One region of the Streptomyces sp. NPDC038200 genome, then DNA from elsewhere that is predicted to be linked to it. Evidence: riboswitches for the same ligand, from Rfam matches in the RefSeq annotation. Region 1 holds a riboswitch; each other region holds the start of a gene.
What was found. Region 1 has a riboswitch for cyclic di-AMP ahead of ACZ7KF_RS08185 (M23 family metallopeptidase). Riboswitches for the same ligand answer to the same signal wherever they lie in the genome.

Region 1 (4,292 bases):
CGAGGGCGTGTCGGCCGGGGAGTTCGCGTGCGCGGACCCGACCGGCGCGGCGCTGCGGCTGACCGCGCTGATGGACGGCCTCGCGGTGCAGCTGACCTCGTACCCGGGCGGGGTGGCGCGGTCCCGGGCGCAGGAATGGGTGGACGACGCCCTCGCCCGGGAACTCGGCCTGGACCGGAAGGCGTTGACCGAACGAGAGCGGTGAGCACGCCCCGCCCGCCCCTGACCACGACCACATGCCCATGCGGGCGGCGTCCGGACACGCCCCCGTGCCCGGACCGCCACACGCACACCCCGCTCCCCGGGCCGCCCTGTGCGGGTCCGGGGTCCGGGGTGCGGCGGGCCGTGTCAGGCCACCGAGGCGATGCGCATCTTGATGTCGTTCGGGGAGAGCGTGCCCTTCGCCGTCACATGGTCGCCGGAGGATTCGCCGCGCAGTCGGCGCCCGATCCAGGGGACGAGGAATTCGCGCGCCCACTGGACGTCGTCGCGGCGGACCTCCAGGGTGCCCCGGGGCGGCAGCGGCGGCCACGGCTGCTCCGGGTCGGCGGGGACGTCCAGACCGAGGGCCTGACCGGCGCGCAGGGCTACGCGCGTGTGCCCCTCGGGCGAGAGGTGCAGCCGGTCGCTGTCCCAGGCCCTGCGGTCCTGCACGGACTTCAGGGACCACAGGTCGAGCACGGGGCATCCGTACCGGTCCGCGATGGCACGGACGTGCCCGTTGTAGGTGGCGATCTTGCCGCGCAGATGCTTGAGCACGGGGACGCCACGGGTGTCGAAGCCGGTCGTCACGAGCACGGTGCCGACGGCCTCGGTCAGCCGGGTCAGGGCGCTTTCGAAGCGCTCGGCCACCTCGTCCGGGTCGGTGCCCGGGCGGATGATGTCGTTGCCGCCCGCACAGAAGGAGACGAGGTCGGGAGCCAGGTCGACGGCCCGCGGGAGCTGGTCGGCCACGATCTGGTCCAGCAGCTTCCCGCGCACCGCGAGGTTGGTGTACTCGAAGTCGCCCTCGGGGCACCGGTCGGCGAGCAGCACCGCGAACCGGTCGGCCCAGCCCACGAACGCCCCGTCGGGTCCTGGATCGCCGACGCCCTCGGTGAAGCTGTCCCCCACCGCCACGTACGACCCGATCACTGATCTGTTGTCATTCTTCGAATCGTCTGCCACGTCGGACCATGATTCACCTTCGGATGTGACCTACGCGACCGTAAGCGGGGGTTGACGAACGGTGAGATGAGACACTCTTAAAGAATTTGCCAATGCAGGAATACGGTCACTCTCCAGGCTGTTGCACGCGGACACACCGAAGGCCGGACCCCGGGACGGGGTCCGGCCTTCGGCAGCGCGTCAGGCGGGGGGGTGCCGCCGGGCCGGGCGTCAGCCGACCGCGACGCCGTGGGAGCGGAGGTAGGCGACCGGGTCCAGGTCCGAGCCGTAATCCGGCGTGGTGCGGATCTCGAAGTGCAGGTGCGGGCCGGTCACATTGCCGGTGGCGCCCGACAGGCCGATCTGCCGGCCCGCGGTCACGCTCTGGCCGGCCGAGACGGACAGCTGCGACAGGTGGGCGTACTGGGCGTAGTAGCCGTCGTTCAGCTTGATGACGACCTGGTTGCCGTACGCGCCGCCCCAGCCGGCGGAGACGACCGTGCCCGCGGCGACGGCCTTCAGGGGGGTGCCGGCCGGCACGACGAAGTCGACGCCGGTGTGGTGGCCGCTGGACCACATGCTGCCGGCCACGTGGTAGCCGGTGCCGAGGGTGGCACCGGTCACCGGGAGGGTGTAACCGGCGGTGGCGGTCTGCGCGTTGCCGGACCCGGACGGCCGGGAGGCCGGGGCGGACCCGGCGGCCCGCGAGGGCTGGGCGGCGGCCGGCCGGGGGGACGCCGTGGCCGCGGGGGCGTGCCGGGGGGCGGGGGTCTCGGCGCGGGTCGGCGCGGCCTGCCCGCCGAGGGTGAGCTTCAGGCCCGGGTGGATGAGCGACGGGTCGGCACCGACGGTCCGCCGGTTGTCCTCGTAGAGCCGCTGCCAGCCGCCGCCGACGTGCTGCTCGTCGGCGATCTTCGAGAGGCAGTCGCCGCTGCGCACGGTGTAGGTGCGAGCGCCGGCGTCCGCACGCGCGGCGCTCTTCTCGACCGTCTCCGGAAGGGAGCGCACGGCCTTTCCGGGTACGGACTGCGCGGGGGTGGCGGCGTGCGCTCCGGTGGCCCCGAGGAGCGGGAGGGCGAGGGCGGCGCCACCGGTGCCGGCGACTGCCATGGAGCGGGAAAAACGCGGGGTCTTGGGGCGTCGGTGCTTACCCTTGGCGGGCATGGCGCAATTCCTCTCCGGCGCCTGCGAGGTCAGCTGTCGGGTTCGGGCTGGAGTTGCCCGGCCGTGCGCGGCACGGCTGCACCCCCTTGCCTGTCGCGGAGACCGGACAGGCAGTCGTACCTGGTGGGTCCCCCGCTCCTGCCGGCGCGGGTCACGTGTGTGGGGACTCCGGGCGGCGGCAGGATTCGGCGTTCCGTCCGGAATGGTGGCGAACGTAAGCGAGCAGGACGCACGGAAACAAGCAGCGGGTTCCCGTGATGCGCGTTTCGGGTGATCGAATACGGGAACACACGGTCACCTAGCGTGCCTTCAAGGCCCACCATCCCCTCGATTCGCCTGCTCCGCACCGGTATTACGTGGACATGACGTGCGACGCACCGTCACGGATATGACGCTCCTCACCAGCCCGCCCACCAAGGCCCCGCATTCCGTGGCGAGTCGCAACGAAGTTGACCAAACTGGACAGAATACCTAGAGACGGCGTAGGCGAAGAACCGTCGCGTCCAGGTCACCCTTGAGCCGCGTGCGCAGCCCGTGGTGCAGCAGCACCGCGCCTCGATGCACTTCGCCCGTTTCGTGGCATGCGTACGACGCTGTCGGGTCGAGTCCGCGCAGCCGCACCGCCGGTACCGGCTCGCCGTGGCTCTGCGCCTGGAGCCAGGCCAGGACGACCGTCTCCTCTCCCCGGACGTACTGGACGGCGCTCAGACCACCTTCCGGGGGCCGCAGCCGGTACAGCTCGCCGTGCTGCACGACCGGCCGGATCTCCTTGTACAGCTCCACCCACCGCCGGGCCTCGGCCAGCTCCTCGGCAGTCCACTCCGTCAGGTCGCCGCCGACTCCCAGCACGCCCGCCATGGCGCTGACGAACCGGAAGCGCAGCGAGCTGACCCGGCCGTTGAGCTGGGTGTTGGGGCTGTCGGTGACCCAGGCGGCCATCACCCGGGCGGGGTGGATCTGGGTGAAGCCGTGCTGGATGGCCAGCCGGTCGAGCGGATCGGTGTTGTCGGAGGTCCACACCTGGTCGGTGCGGCTGAGCACGCCGAGGTCGATCCGCCCGCCGCCGCCCGAGCAGGATTCGAAGGCCACCCGGGGGTGGGCGGCCCGCAGCCGGTCCAGCAGGGCGTAGAGGGCGCGGACGTGGTCCACCCACAGGCGCTGCGGGTACGGCTCCCCCGGCCAGCCCGCGTCGGTGAAGCAGCGGTTGAAGTCCCATTTGACGTAGTCGACGGGGGCGCCGGAGAGCAGGGCGTCGAGCCGCTCCCACAGGTACTCCTGGACGTCCTCGCGGGCGAGGTTGAGCACCAGCTGGTTGCGCAGCTCCGTACGCCTCCGCCCCGGCTGGTACTGCACCCAGTCGGGGTGGGCGCGGTACAGGTCGCTGTCCGGGTTGACCATCTCGGGCTCGACCCAGATGCCGAACTGCATGCCCAGGCCGTGCACCCGGTCGGCGAGGGGCTTCAGGCCGTGCGGGAAGCGGTCGGGGTTGGGCGTCCAGTCGCCGAGGCCGGCACGGTCGCTGGTGCGGGCGCCGAACCAGCCGTCGTCCACCACGAACAGCTCGACCCCGATCTCGGCGGCCCGGCGGGCCAGGGCGGCCTGCTGCTCCTCGGAGATGTCGAAGTTCGTCGCCTCCCAGGAGTTGAAGAGCACCGGCCGGTCGCGCTCGGCGTCCGGGACGACATGGGCGCGCTGGTAGGCGTGCCAGGTGCGGCTCGCGCCGCCGAAGCCGCCGTCGCTCCACAGGCCCGCGAAGACGGGGGTGGTGTACGACTCCCCCGGGGCGAGGAGCAGCAGGCCCGAGTCGTCGTAGCCGGCGCCGCCCGTGATCTGCACGCGCGCGTCCGGGAGCTGCGCGACCGCGATACGCCAGGAGCCGGACCAGCCGAGCGCGCAGCCGTAGACCTCGCCGTGCTCCTCGGTGGCATCCGTGTCGAGCGCGACCCAGGGCAGGTGCTGGTGGCCGGTGTGACCGCGGCGGC
Region 2 (4,292 bases), on a different contig from region 1:
ACCGACTGAACACAGCCCCCGCCGAGAAGCATGACAGGCGTTCAACTTTGTGATCTTCACGTGATCTGTGCGGCATGAACTTGTGACAAGTGATCGTCTGCCTATACGTTCACCCATCAGCGCGGCGACCGGCTTCATCCGCCGCGTCGGTCCTGCTGTCGCTCGAAAGGCTTCTGCATGCTCTCCGGGAACGGCCGACACCGTCGCCCCCGCCAGGCCCCGGCTCTCCTCGTCGCGGCCGGCGTGACCGGCTCCGCCATCGCCATCCCGCTCCTCGGCGCGGCGAGTGCCAACGCGGCGGACGGCACCACGTGGGACAAGGTGGCCGAGTGCGAGAGCGGCGGCTCCTGGAGCGCCGACAACGGCAACGGGTACTACGGCGGCCTGCAGATCTCGCAGGACGACTGGGACAAGTACGGCGGCGGCCAGTACGCGGGCAGCGCCGACCAGGCCAGCCGCCTCCAGCAGATCGCCGTCGCCGAGAAGATCCTCGCCGACCGGGGCACCTCCCCGTGGGCCACGTGCGCCCTGCTGTCCGGCCTGACCACGGACTCGGGCTCCGTGGACGTCGACACGGGCGTCGGCGGCTCCGCCGACACCGGTTCGCACGACTCGTCCGGATCGGACGACAGCTCCGGTTCGTCGGACAAGTCCCACAGCTCCGACTCGTCCGATGCGCCGGATTCATCGGACTCCGCCGACGCGGACCCGGGTGCCGGCTCCGGCTCCAAGGGCGGTTCCTCCTCGGACGCCACCGGCAAGCCGGACGCGAAGCCGGGCAAGGGCGCCGGCAAGGACAAGGGTTCCACCGGGACCGACACCCCCAAGTCGGACAAGTCCGCCTCGCCGGAGACCGGTGGTCTGCCGGAGACCGGCAGCACCCCCACGGTGACCCCGGACCCCGGGATCGAGGACAACCCCCAGCAGGCCGCCGGTTCTTGGAGCCTGGTCGACACCGGAGCGCTCGCCAGCGGCGGACGTCACCGGGGCGCGAGCGCGGACGAAAGCCCCGCGGGCGGACAGACCGCCGCGTCCTCCGGCCGGCACGCCTCCCGTGAGCCGGGCAGCTACACCGTCCACGAGGGCGACACCCTCGCCTCCATCGCCGACTCCCTTGACGTCGACGGCGGATGGCGCGGGCTCTACGCCGACAACAAGGACGCCATCGGGTCCGACCCGAATCACATCAGTGCCGGTCAGACCCTGGAAGTCAGGGGCGAAACGGGCGGTAAGTAGCGGCAGTTGACGCCCCACTTGACGCCCTAATGTCCGGTTTGGCGAAAGTGTGGGATGAGTCTCAGAAGTCGTGATCGTCTTTGAAATTCCGCGGATCGCGTGCCTACGGTCGAGGCCGCTCGTCACCACGAGCCCCGGCGACCGCAACGCCGAATCCTGCCAGCGGTCACCCGGGAACAGTCGACGCGTCAAGCGCCGTAGGCAGGAGCGGGGGACCCAAGGTAAGTGCCGGGACCAGCAGTTGAAGCTGGGACCGGCTGGGGGTGAAGCCGCATCTCGCGCACAGCGATGAGGTGCGGCCGGGCAACTCAACCGGCCCGAACCCGACAGCTCACCTCGCAGGCGTCGGTGAGGGGATCCTTCCATGCTGTTTTCCGGTAAGGGCAAGCACCGTCGTCCGTCCAAGGCCGTCCGCGCCGTCGCGCTCGCCGGTGTCACCGGTGCCGCCGTCGCCGCCCCGCTGATGGCGGCCGGCAACGCCTCCGCCGCCACCGCTTCCGAGTGGGACGCCGTCGCCCAGTGCGAGTCCGGCGGCAACTGGTCCATCAACACCGGCAACGGCTACTACGGTGGCCTGCAGTTCTCCGCCTCCACCTGGGCCGCGTACGGCGGCACCGCCTACGCCGGGCAGGCCAACCAGGCCACCAAGGCGCAGCAGATCGCCGTCGCCGAGAAGGTCCTCGCCGCGCAGGGCAAGGGCGCCTGGCCGGTCTGCGGCACGGGCCTGTCCGGCGCCGCGTACAACGGCTCCGCCCCGAGCGCCCCCTCGACCTCGGGCAGCACCACCACCTCCCGCTCCACCGACGAGCAGGCCGCCTCCCGCTCCGCCGAGCGTCCGGCCCCGTCCACGAGCAAGAGCCAGACCGTCACCACCCCGACCGGCAAGAAGGTCAAGAAGGGCGACGGCGAGTACAAGGTCGTCGAGGGCGACACCCTGAGCACCATCGCCGCGAAGCACCAGGTCGGGGGCGGCTGGGAGAAGCTCTTCGAGCTGAACAAGGGCATCGTCGAGAACGCCGACCTCATCTACCCGGGCCAGCAGCTGCACCTGAAGTGACCCCTGGCCCAGAGCCGGCCCACCCGGCCCGCGCATCCCCGCGGGCCTGGCCGAAGGCCCCCGTGCGGGCCACCCCCGTCCCCACGGGCCCCCCGTCCCGGTGCGTGTTCCCCCGTACGCACCGGGACGGGGCTTTTTTGCGCCCAGTCCCCCGAAGACCTTTGTTTCGGGTAGAAACAAAAGGTACCGTCGCCTTGTCCACGGGGCGGTCGGTCGGTGGCCGACGCCCCCGGGACGGTTAGGCTCTAGTCGCAAGGCACACCAGCCCCGCACTTCCAGCGTCACATCCAAGAAGGAGATGCTCGTGCCGTCCATCGACGTCGTCGTAGCCCGGGAAATCCTGGACTCCCGAGGCAACCCCACGGTCGAGGTCGAGGTCGGCCTCGACGACGGCAGCACGGGTCGTGCCGCCGTCCCGTCCGGCGCCTCCACCGGCGCCTTCGAGGCCATCGAGCTGCGCGACGGTGACCCCAACCGCTACCAGGGCAAGGGCGTCGAGAAGGCCGTCCTCGCCGTCATCGAGCAGATCGGCCCGGAGCTGGTCGGCTACGACGCCACCGAGCAGCGCCTGATCGACCAGGCCATGTTCGACCTGGACGCCACCGACAACAAGGGCTCCCTCGGCGCCAACGCCATCCTCGGCGTCTCGCTCGCCGTCGCCCACGCCGCCTCCGAGGCCAGCGACCTCCCCCTCTTCCGCTACCTGGGCGGCCCGAACGCGCACCTGCTGCCGGTGCCGATGATGAACATCCTCAACGGCGGCTCGCACGCGGACTCCAACGTGGACATCCAGGAGTTCATGATCGCCCCGATCGGCGCGGAGTCCTTCTCCGAGGCGCTGCGCTGGGGCACCGAGGTCTACCACACCCTGAAGAAGGTCCTGAAGAACAAGGGCCTGTCCACCGGCCTCGGCGACGAGGGCGGCTTCGCCCCGAACCTCGGCTCCAACCGTGAGGCCCTCGACCTCATCCTGGAGGCCATCAAGGAGGCCGGCTACGCCCCCGGCCAGCAGATCGCCCTCGCGCTCGACGTCGCCGCCTCCGAGTTCTACAAGGACGGCAAGTACCTCTTCGAGGGCAAGGAGCGCTCCGCCGCCGAGATGACGGAGTACTACGAGGAGCTGGTGGCGGCCTACCCGCTCGTCTCCATCGAGGACCCGCTGTTCGAGGACGACTGGGCCGGCTGGAAGGTCATCACCGACCGTCTCGGCGACAAGGTGCAGCTGGTCGGCGACGACCTGTTCGTCACCAACCCCGAGCGCCTGGCCCGCGGTATCGAGGAGGGCACCGCCAACGCCCTGCTCGTGAAGGTGAACCAGATCGGTTCGCTGACCGAGACCCTGGACGCCGTCGAGCTGGCCCAGCGCAACGGCTTCAAGTGCATGATGTCCCACCGCTCCGGCGAGACCGAGGACGTCACCATCGCCGACCTGGCCGTCGCCACCAACTGCGGCCAGATCAAGACCGGCGCCCCGGCCCGCTCCGAGCGCGTCGCCAAGTACAACCAGCTGCTGCGCATCGAGGAGATCCTCGACGACGCCGCGGTGTACGCCGGCCGCAGCGCCTTCCCGCGCTTCAAGGGCTGACCCCACCGGACCCCACCAGGGTCAAGGCTCAGCCAGTCGTACGTACGTCCCCGTACTCGGTCCCGTACCGTGTGCGGGGACGTACGCACGTGAAGGGGAGGCGGGACATGGCCGTGAAGGACCGGGACCGGTTCTCCACCGCGACCAGGCTCAGGCTGCTCGGCGAGCAGACCGCGGCGCGTGTCTATCGCTCCCAGACCCGGCGGCAGGCCCGCCGCTCCCGGCTCACCGGCCGCGCGGCGCTCCTCGCGCTGGTGCTGTGCTCCCTGGTCGTCGCCCTCGCCTACCCGATGCGGCAGTACGTCTCCCAGCGCGCGGAGATCGCCGACCTCCAGCGGCAGCAGGAGCGGGCCCGCCAGCGCGTCGAACAACTGCGCGACCTGAAGGCACGCTGGCAGGACGACGCCTACGCCG
Region 3 (4,292 bases), on a different contig from region 1:
GCGAGTGGTACCAGCGGAAACTGGTCCCCGACCTGGAGCAGGTGCGGGTCGTCTCCGTCGACCGCGACACGCACGGCGGCTTCGAACTGAAGCTGGACTCCGGGGAGCTGTTCACCGCGCGCGCGGTCGTCGTCGCCACCGGACTGTCCGGGCTGGCCCACCTGCCGGCCGAGCTGGCGCCGGCGGCGGCCGACGGCCCCGCCCCGGCCGGCCCGGTCTCGCACAGCTCCCAGCACCACGACCTCGGCCGGTTCACCGGCAAGGAACTGATCGTCATCGGCGCCGGCCAGTCCGCGCTGGAGACGGCGGCGCTCGCGGCGGAGGCGGGCGCACGCGTGCGCGTGGTGGCGCGCGGGCGGGGGCGGGTCGCCTTCGGCGCCCCGCCCTGGAAGCAGCCGAGGCTGCGTCCCGAGTCCCCGTTCGGCCGTGCCTGGTCGCTGTGGGCGCTCTCCTATCACCCGCACCCGTACCGCCTGCTGCCCGAGGCCACCCGCCACTATCTGGTCCGCCGGGTCCTCGGGCCGCTCGGCGCCTGGTGGCTGCGCGAGCGCTTCGAGGGCGCTGTGCAGGTGCGGGAGGTGGAGCGGGTGGTGGGTGCCGAGACCCGGGACGGCGGCCCCGTGCTCACGGTGCGCACCCATGCCGGCCGGACCGAGCGGCTCACCGCCGACCATGTCATCGCCGCCACCGGTTACCGCGTCGACATCGCGGCGATGGACTTCCTCGGCCACGAGCTGCGCACCCGGCTCGCGGTGAGCCGCGGCACCCCCCGGCTCGGCCCCGGCTACGTCTCCTCCGTGCCGGGCCTGTACTTCACGGGTCTGCCGGCGGCGTCGTCGTACGGGCCGGTGATGCGTTTCGTCTGCGGTACGGAGTTCGCCTCCCCACGGCTCGCGGCACACCTGGCCGCGGCCCACGGCTGAGCCCCGGCCGCGCGCGGGGACCGAGCGGATCGCCATCAAGGCTTCGGAGGGCCCCACTTGGGGCCGGGCAGCACGTAAGTGCGTGCAACGACAGATGAGTCGGCGCGGCGCGGTGTCCGTATTCTCTGATCATGGCACCCACCCCCGCATACGCACTGATCGCCACCGACCTGGACGGGACGCTGCTGCGTGGCGACGACACCGTCTCCGAACGGTCGCTCGCCGCGCTCGCGCGGGTGGCGCGTGCGGGTGCCCGGCACCTGGTGGTCACGGGCCGCCCGGCTCCGCGGGTCCGGCCCCTGCTCGCGCACCTCGGCTGCACCGGACTCGCGGTGTGCGGACAGGGAGCGCAGGTCTACGACGCGGGCGCCGACCGCCTGCTGTGGTCGGTCCGGCTGGACCGGGAGCTGGCCGAGACCGCGCTCGGCAAGATCGAGGCGGAGGTGGGGCAGGTCTACGCGGCGGTCGACCAGGACGGTGTGGACGGGCTCACGCTCATCGAGCCCGGCTACCGGATGCCTCATCCGACGCTGCCCGCGGTGCGGGTCGAGCGCCGGGACGATCTGTGGTGCGCGCCCATCAGCAAGGTGCTGCTGCGGCATGCCGACCTGTCCGACGACGAGTTGGCGGCGGTGGCGCGCGCGGCGGTGGGCTCGCTGGCGACGGTCACCATGTCGGGGCCGGGCACCGTGGAGCTCCAGCCGAGCGGGGTGACGAAGGCGACCGGGCTGGCGCTGGCCGCCGAACGGCTGCGGATCGGCGCCGAACAGGCGCTGGCCTTCGGTGACATGCCCAACGACATCCCGATGTTCGACTGGGCGGGGCACGGCGTCGCCATGGCCAACGCTCATCCCGAACTGAAGGCGGTCGCGGACGAGGTCACCTTGTCGAACGAGGACGACGGCATCGCCGTCGTCCTCGAAAGACTGTTCCCGAGCGGCTGACCGGGACGTCGGCCGGCTGACCGGGACGTCAGGCAGGCCTGCCGCGACCGGCCGGTCAGTAGGCGCCGAACACGTTGTCGATCGACCCGTACCGCGCGGCCGCGTAGTTGCAGGCGGCGGTGATGTTCGCGACCGGGTCGTAGATGTCGAACGAGGTGCCGGCCACGTGGTAGGCGTTGAACGTCGGGTCGATGACCTGGAGCAGGCCCTTGGACGGGATGCCCTTGGCGGCGTTGGAGTCCCAGAGGTTGATGGCGGCCGGGTTGCCGGAGGACTCGCGTATGACGTTGCGGTAGATGCCGTTGTAGGTACCCGGGATCTTCTTCTCGGCCATGATCGCGAGGGACTCGCGGATCCAGCCGTCGAGGTTGTTCGGGTATCCGGCGGGGGTGGTGGCGGCCGTGGTGGCGCTGGGGGCCGCGGAGGCGGTGGTCGCGCCGATGAGCGGCAGGACGAGGACGGCGGCGCCGGTGCCGGCGGCGACGAGAGTACGGACGAGGCGGCTGTTCCGGGTACGGCGGTGCTGAGCGGCAGCAGGCATGGGGAAGTTCCTCTCCGGCGCCTACGAGGTGAGCTGTCGGGTTCGGGCGGGGAGGTGCCCGGCCGTGCCTCGGGGAGGCACGGCTTCACCCCGAGCCGTTCCGGTGCGGCGTGTGCCGTCCGGTGCAGCGACTTACCTGGGTCCCCCGCTCCTGCCGTACGAATGAGTTCGTCGATGGGTATGCGGGCGGCGGCAGGATTAGGCGTCCGCCCGACGGCCGGAACGTATGCGAGAGCACATGTCGGGAACAAGTACTGGATTCATACAACGTGCCTTTTGGTCATGATCGACGCGGTATGAGGTGCTTGATCCTTTGCGGTTGCCAACTCTCAACTCGCCGACGGCGCAAGGGGTCCCGGGGGTCCGGTGGACGGGGTGCGCGCGGAGGGCGCGTGACCCAACTCACGAAATAGCAAAACATTTCAAATCAGACATGGGGGATTAAGGGGATTCATGTCTGAAGTCCGAGTGGTGGTGGAACCAGGGGTGTGGTGCCTGTTGTTGCATGGGCGGCCGACAGGGAAAGCGAGAGGGTGGAGAGGTCGCGACACAGCGTTCGGATTACTGTTAAGTCGATAAATGTCCGGTATTACCATGTGATCAAAACCATGCCGGTCATGCTGCGATACCGCCCAGGCTGGACCGGTGGGCGCTATCGGTGATCGAAACAGGACCGGATACGCTGACTTGAGTGATGGCAGCGACCTATCGACAAACCGTGTAATCGCCAGCAGACACCAGCAGACAGGAGACCCCTCGTGACCGTCGTCGGGCCGTTCGGGCTGAGCGTGCGGGACCAGGCTCTGGAAGCCGATGTCCAGGCCGGATTGGCGGCAGTCGAGGAAGGCTTGCTCGATGCCACCAAGAGCGAGGTCCCGTTCATCACGGAGGCCGCCCAGCACCTCGTACGGGCCGGCGGGAAGCGGTTCCGGCCACTGCTCGTGATGCTCGCGGCCCAGTTCGGCGACCCCTACGCGCCGGGCATCGTGCCGTCGGCCGTGGTCGTGGAGCTGACCCACCTGGCCACGCTGTACCACGACGACGTCATGGACGAGGCCGCCGTGCGGCGCGGCGTGGACAGCGCCAACACCCGCTGGGGCAACTCCGTCGCGGTCCTCACCGGTGACTTCCTCTTCGCCCGAGCCTCCCAGATCCTCGCCGACCTCGGCCCCGAGGCGGTCCGGGTGCAGGCCCTGGCGTTCGAACGGCTGGTGACCGGCCAGATCCTGGAGACCGCGGGTCCCTCGGACGGACGCGACCCGGTCGAGCACTACCTGGACGTGCTCGGCGGAAAGACGGGCTCCCTGGTGGCGGTGTCGTGCCGGTTCGGCGCGATGATGTCCGGCGCCGACGAGACGGTGGTCGACGTCCTCACCCAGTACGGCGAACGGCTCGGGGTCGCCTTCCAGCTCGCGGACGACGTGCTGGACATCGCCTCCGACTCCCACGAGTCCGGCAAGACCCCGGGCACGGACCTGCGCGAGGGCATCCCCACCCTGCCGGTGCTCCGGCTGCGCGAGCGGGCCGCCCGGCTGGGGCTGGCCGAGGACCTCGCGCTGTGCGAGCTGCTGGACTCCGACCTCAGCGACGACGCCCGGCTCGCCGAGGCACTGGCCGGCCTGCGGGCCCACCCCGCGCTGGAGCAGGCCCGCCGGGACACCGTCCGGTACGCGGAGGAGGCACGGGCCGCGCTGGCGCCGCTCCGGGAATGCGACGCCAAGGCGGCGCTGCTGGAGCTGTGCGACGCGGTGGTGCACCGGGCCGGCTGACCCGGCCCGACACCCGTACGGCGGTGTCCTCCCGCCCGACCCCTACGGGTCGGTGGAGATACGGCCGCCGCATGTCATACCGCAGGCGTACACGCAGTTGCCTCCGAGGGCTGAC
Region 4 (4,292 bases), on a different contig from region 1:
TGGCACCCCACACATACGGGCTGCCGAGCTTGCCGTAGGCGTAGGAGACGGCCGCCGCGGCGCGCGCGGTGGGAGCGGGGGCCGTGGCGGCGGAGGCCAGAGGCTCGCGCGGGTCCGCGGCCGACCGGGAGGCGCGTCCGCCCGTGCCGTCGGCACCGGTGACCTCGGTGCGCTGCCGGGGGGTCAGCGACGACAACAGCCTCCTGGCCTCGTCGAGCTTGCCGGTGACGGTCTTCTTCTGCCGTTTCAGCTCGGTCTGCCGTGACCGCAGCGATGTCAGCTCGATCCGGGCGGCACCGCGCAGCCGCTCGATCTCGCGCAGTTGCCGGCGAACTCCCGACACCGCGGCGGCCTGCCGGTCACCGGCCCGCTCCGCCAGGGCGGCGCCGGCCAGGTACCGGTCGGGATCGCTGGAGAGGGCCAGTTGCCAGGCCGGGTCGATGCCGCCGTCCCGGTACTGCGCCGCCGCGATCGTCCCCAGGGCGTCCCGGGCCGAGTTGAGCTTCTCCTGCCTGCGGGCGGTCTCGTCCTGGAGTGTGCTCAGCCGCCGCCCGGCGGCGTCCGCCTCTTCCTTCGCCCCGTCGTACTTCTCGGTGGCGGCCTCGGCCTCTCGGTACAACGCGTCCACCTTGGCCTTCACCTGCGCCGGAGTCAGCTGTGGCTCGGCGTGCCCCGTCCCGTCGAAGCCGGCCGCGGTGGCCGCGCCCGCCAGGGCGAGGGTGGCGGCCGTCCGGGCCGTATGGCCGCTGAGCGGGCGTTGTGGGGGCTTGCGGTGGGCTGCCACCTGGACCGTCACGTCCCTTCCGTACGACTCGTACGACCGAGCGGTCAGTACGCCCGGCGGCGGCCCGCACAGGGGGACGGGCCGCCGCCGGGCCTTTCTCGGCGCTGGTGGCCGACGGCCGCCCCTGGTCGGGGCGGCGGTGGGGAGCCGGTCACCTGGGGGAGGACGCTAGGCCGGATGATGACGAGCGGGTAACGCGGTGTACGGAACTGGTCCCGACGGATCGAGATGTGACCGTATGTGATCGCATCGCCAGGCCGGAGTCGTCGCCTTCACGCAGCGTGGTGACCGAAGCGCGGGAAGCGGGACCGGCGTGAGTCGTGGGGTGCTATGGGACGCATATATGCGAGATCCGCCAGGCGGTGAACGGCGGCCGTTGCTCGGCGTCACGGACGCTCGGCTCCACTGACCGCGGTGCCGCGGTGCCGCGGTGCCGCGGTGCGGCACTGCGCACTGGGGCTTGCGGCAGTGTCACAGTGCCGCCGCACCACCGCGTGGTCGCGCCTCCGGGTCGTCGGCTCGTCGGGTCGTAGGCGGCGTGGTGTCGGCGGGGCGGGGCCGAGGGTGGGGCCGGTGGCGGGAGGGCAGGAGGGTGCTGGTTAGGCTCCGGCCCCATGGACGTACTCATCCATCTCTTCGTCGGCCTGCACATCGTCGGTATCGCCGCGCTGCTCGGCGGTTTCCTCACCCAGATGAAGGCGATGGGCCGGGGCACGGCCCGGTTCGTGCCGGGCATGCTGCACGGCGCGGTGACCATGCTGGTCACCGGTGTGGCCCTGGTCGGTCTGAACCAGGCCGACGATCACCACGTCAACACCGTCAAGATCGGCGTGAAGCTGGCGCTGCTGATCGTGATCCTCGGCCTGGTCTACGTGAAGCGCGACGAGGAGCGGATCGACAAGGGCGTGTTCGGCCTGGTCGGCCTGCTGACCACGGCCAACGTCTTCATCGCCGTCCTCTGGACCTGACCCCCGCCGAGGCCGGGGGTCAGCCCGGCCGTACGACGCTGTGGACGGCCGCCTCATCGACGCCGGAGACCGGCTCCTCGCGGACGTACGCACCCGGCCTGGGGGCGTGGATCACCATGCCGTTGCCCGTCCAGAGCCCGACATGGCTGACGTCGTCGTGGAAGAACACGAGGTCGCCGGGGCGGGCCTCGTCCGGCGGGACCGGTGTGCCGGCGTCGGCCTGTTCCCGTGCGGTGCGCGGAAGCGTGACGCCCGCGGACTTCCAGGCGGCCTGGACCAGGCCCGAGCAGTCGTAGGAGCCGGGACCGGCGGTGCCCGACAGGCACGGCTTGCCGAGCTGGGCACGGGCGAAGGAGATCGCCTTCCTGGCCTTGCTCGCGTACGTGCCGGACGGTGTGCCGGCGCCCTGGGCGGTCCGCTGCGCCAGCAGCACACGCGCGTGGGCGATCTTCCGCTGGATTCTGGCCTTGGCCGCCTTCGGGTCGCTCGCGGTGGCCTCCTGCGAGCCGTCCGCCGGCGCCGCGGCGGCGGTACCGGGCCCGGCCGGTGCGTCGCCCCCGTCCCGAACCCGCGGAGCGACCCCGGTGTCCCGAAGGGGAGTGACCCCGGTGTCCTGGAGGGGAGCGGCCCCGGTGTCCCGAAGGTGCGGGGCGATGTGCGCGTCCCGGACGGGCTGAGCGGTGCCCCGGTCCGTCACCGGCCGGGTGATCGCCGTGTCCCGTACCGGCTGAACGAACGCCGTGTCCCGTACCGGCTGAACGAACGCCGTGTCCCGTACGGGCTGAGCGATCCCCGCGTCCGGTACGTATGAAGGGATGCCTCGGTCCTGCACGGGCGAGGTGAGAGCCGTGTCCCGCGTGCGAGCCGTATCCCGCGCGGACGGCACGGACGACGTGGGCGGCACGGACGGCGTGGTGCCCGTGCCCCGTACGGGAACGCCGGGGGCGGTGTCCGGGGCCGCAGCGGTGCCGAGCCCGGCCTTGCCGGTGCCGCGCTGTGCCGGGATCGTCCCCTGCCGGGCGGACAGGGCGCCCCGCTGGGCGGGGAGGGCGCCGCGCTGGGTGGGCAGGCCGCGGTCCTGGGCGCGCCGGGCGACCTCGTCGCGGAGCCGCTGGAGGCTGTCCGCACGGCGCCGCGCGGACTCGGCCCGTTCGGCCTGCTGCGCCCGCTCGGCCCGCTCGGCCTGCCGCGCCCGCTCGGCCTCCTGGACCCATTCGGCCCGCTCGGTCCTCTCGCCCCGCTCCCTGCCCGTGCCGGACGTGACGGATGTCTCGGCCGCCGACTCCGCCCGGCGGTACAGGTCGTCGATCTTCCGCTCGACCTCCTCCAGACTCGGCCTGCCGTGACCGGCCGCGGACGTGGCCTCGGCGGTCTGGGAGAACACGGCCACAGAGGTGAGAGCGGCGGTGGCGAGGGCGGGGGTGCGGATGCCCGCCCCCTGGGTCCCGCCGGGGCGCGGCTTGCGGTGCGACGCCAAGAGTGGCGACTCCTTCCGTGCTGCCGCCTACCGGGTTAGCTGTCGGGTTCGGGCGGGTGGAAGGGTTGCCCTACGGCCTCGTCCCTGGCGGGAGTCGGCCGATTCACCCCAGGAACGGTGGGTCCCCGGCTCCGGGCACCGTGCGGGGTGCGCCGGACTCGGCGGAGGCCGCATGGCCCGGCGACGTTCGCCGGAGAGGGGTCGTGCGGCCTGACGGCAAACTAGCCAACTCGTGTGTCTTCTGTGAAGGTTGGTGCGCGGTTTGTCCGATACATTTCCGTGACCTGGGCAAGGTTTCACGTGCGCGTGACCAGGCGCTTCCGTTGGGTGAGCGGCTGACGGGCGTTGTTGACACGAAGATCAACTGGCCGGGAAGCGGGCCATGTTCCGGGGACGGCGACCGGTTGTCGGTGGGGCGCCCTAGACTCGTAGAGCGATGAGCAGCCTCTTTGACGACAGCTTCCTGGCGGACCTCCAGCCCTCGCGCGGGCGCGAGGAGGAGCCCCCGCCGCCGCCCGAGGACGATCACGCTCCGGAGCCGATTCCGGACGATCTGTTCGGCGGGAAGTTCGACGTGCCGCCGGACCGGGACGCGTACTACCGCAACGGCGCCCCGCGTCCCGCGCTCGACTCGGCGGCCCTCCTGGACGGGCTGAACGAGAACCAGCGCGCCGCGGTCGTGCACGCCGGCTCCCCGCTGCTCATCGTCGCCGGCGCCGGCTCCGGGAAGACCCGCGTGCTGACCCATCGCATCGCCCACCTGCTCGGCGAGCGGGACGTCCACCCGGGCCAGATCCTCGCGATCACCTTCACCAACAAGGCCGCGGGCGAGATGAAGGAACGCGTGGAGCAGCTCGTCGGCCCGCGCGCGAACGCGATGTGGGTGATGACCTTCCACAGCGCCTGCGTGCGGATCCTGCGCCGCGAGTCCAAGAGGCTCGGCTTCACGTCGTCGTTCTCGATCTACGACGCCGCCGACAGCAAGCGCCTGATGGCCCTGGTCTGCCGTGACCTGGACCTCGATCCCAAGCGCTTCCCGCCCAAGTCCTTCAGCGCCAAGATC

Region 2: it holds a riboswitch for cyclic di-AMP, as region 1 does, so the genes downstream of both, ACZ7KF_RS02955 (transglycosylase family protein) here and ACZ7KF_RS08185 (M23 family metallopeptidase) in region 1, are expected to answer to the same signal.
Region 3: it holds a riboswitch for cyclic di-AMP, as region 1 does, so the genes downstream of both, ACZ7KF_RS32130 (transglycosylase SLT domain-containing protein) here and ACZ7KF_RS08185 (M23 family metallopeptidase) in region 1, are expected to answer to the same signal.
Region 4: it holds a riboswitch for cyclic di-AMP, as region 1 does, so the genes downstream of both, ACZ7KF_RS25470 (NlpC/P60 family protein) here and ACZ7KF_RS08185 (M23 family metallopeptidase) in region 1, are expected to answer to the same signal.

Annotation. Positions count from the first base shown of each region.
Region 1 covers NZ_JBVJYH010000003.1:171,243-175,534, forward strand. Annotated here, with positions in the region: gene ACZ7KF_RS08175 (TetR/AcrR family transcriptional regulator) at 1-205, shown strand, start outside; gene ACZ7KF_RS08180 (SGNH/GDSL hydrolase family protein) at 349-1,134, opposite strand; gene ACZ7KF_RS08185 (M23 family metallopeptidase) at 1,378-2,310, opposite strand; cyclic di-AMP (ydaO/yuaA leader) riboswitch at 2,316-2,467, opposite strand; gene ACZ7KF_RS08190 (alpha-galactosidase) at 2,782-4,292, opposite strand, start outside.
Region 2 covers NZ_JBVJYH010000001.1:710,221-714,512, reverse strand. Annotated here, with positions in the region: gene ACZ7KF_RS02965 (cytochrome P450 family protein) at 1-9, shown strand, start outside; gene ACZ7KF_RS02960 (transglycosylase family protein) at 178-1,236, shown strand; cyclic di-AMP (ydaO/yuaA leader) riboswitch at 1,420-1,596, shown strand; gene ACZ7KF_RS02955 (transglycosylase family protein) at 1,601-2,293, shown strand; gene eno (phosphopyruvate hydratase) at 2,592-3,878, shown strand; gene ACZ7KF_RS02945 (FtsB family cell division protein) at 3,986-4,292, shown strand, end outside.
Region 3 covers NZ_JBVJYH010000020.1:33,028-37,319, reverse strand. Annotated here, with positions in the region: gene ACZ7KF_RS32140 (FAD-dependent oxidoreductase) at 1-923, shown strand, start outside; gene ACZ7KF_RS32135 (HAD family hydrolase) at 1,055-1,867, shown strand; gene ACZ7KF_RS32130 (transglycosylase SLT domain-containing protein) at 1,923-2,408, opposite strand; cyclic di-AMP (ydaO/yuaA leader) riboswitch at 2,412-2,592, opposite strand; gene ACZ7KF_RS32125 (polyprenyl synthetase family protein) at 3,167-4,177, shown strand.
Region 4 covers NZ_JBVJYH010000013.1:126,904-131,195, reverse strand. Annotated here, with positions in the region: gene ACZ7KF_RS25480 (C40 family peptidase) at 1-784, opposite strand, end outside; gene ACZ7KF_RS25475 (hypothetical protein) at 1,399-1,752, shown strand; gene ACZ7KF_RS25470 (NlpC/P60 family protein) at 1,772-3,229, opposite strand; cyclic di-AMP (ydaO/yuaA leader) riboswitch at 3,238-3,403, opposite strand; gene pcrA (DNA helicase PcrA) at 3,666-4,292, shown strand, end outside.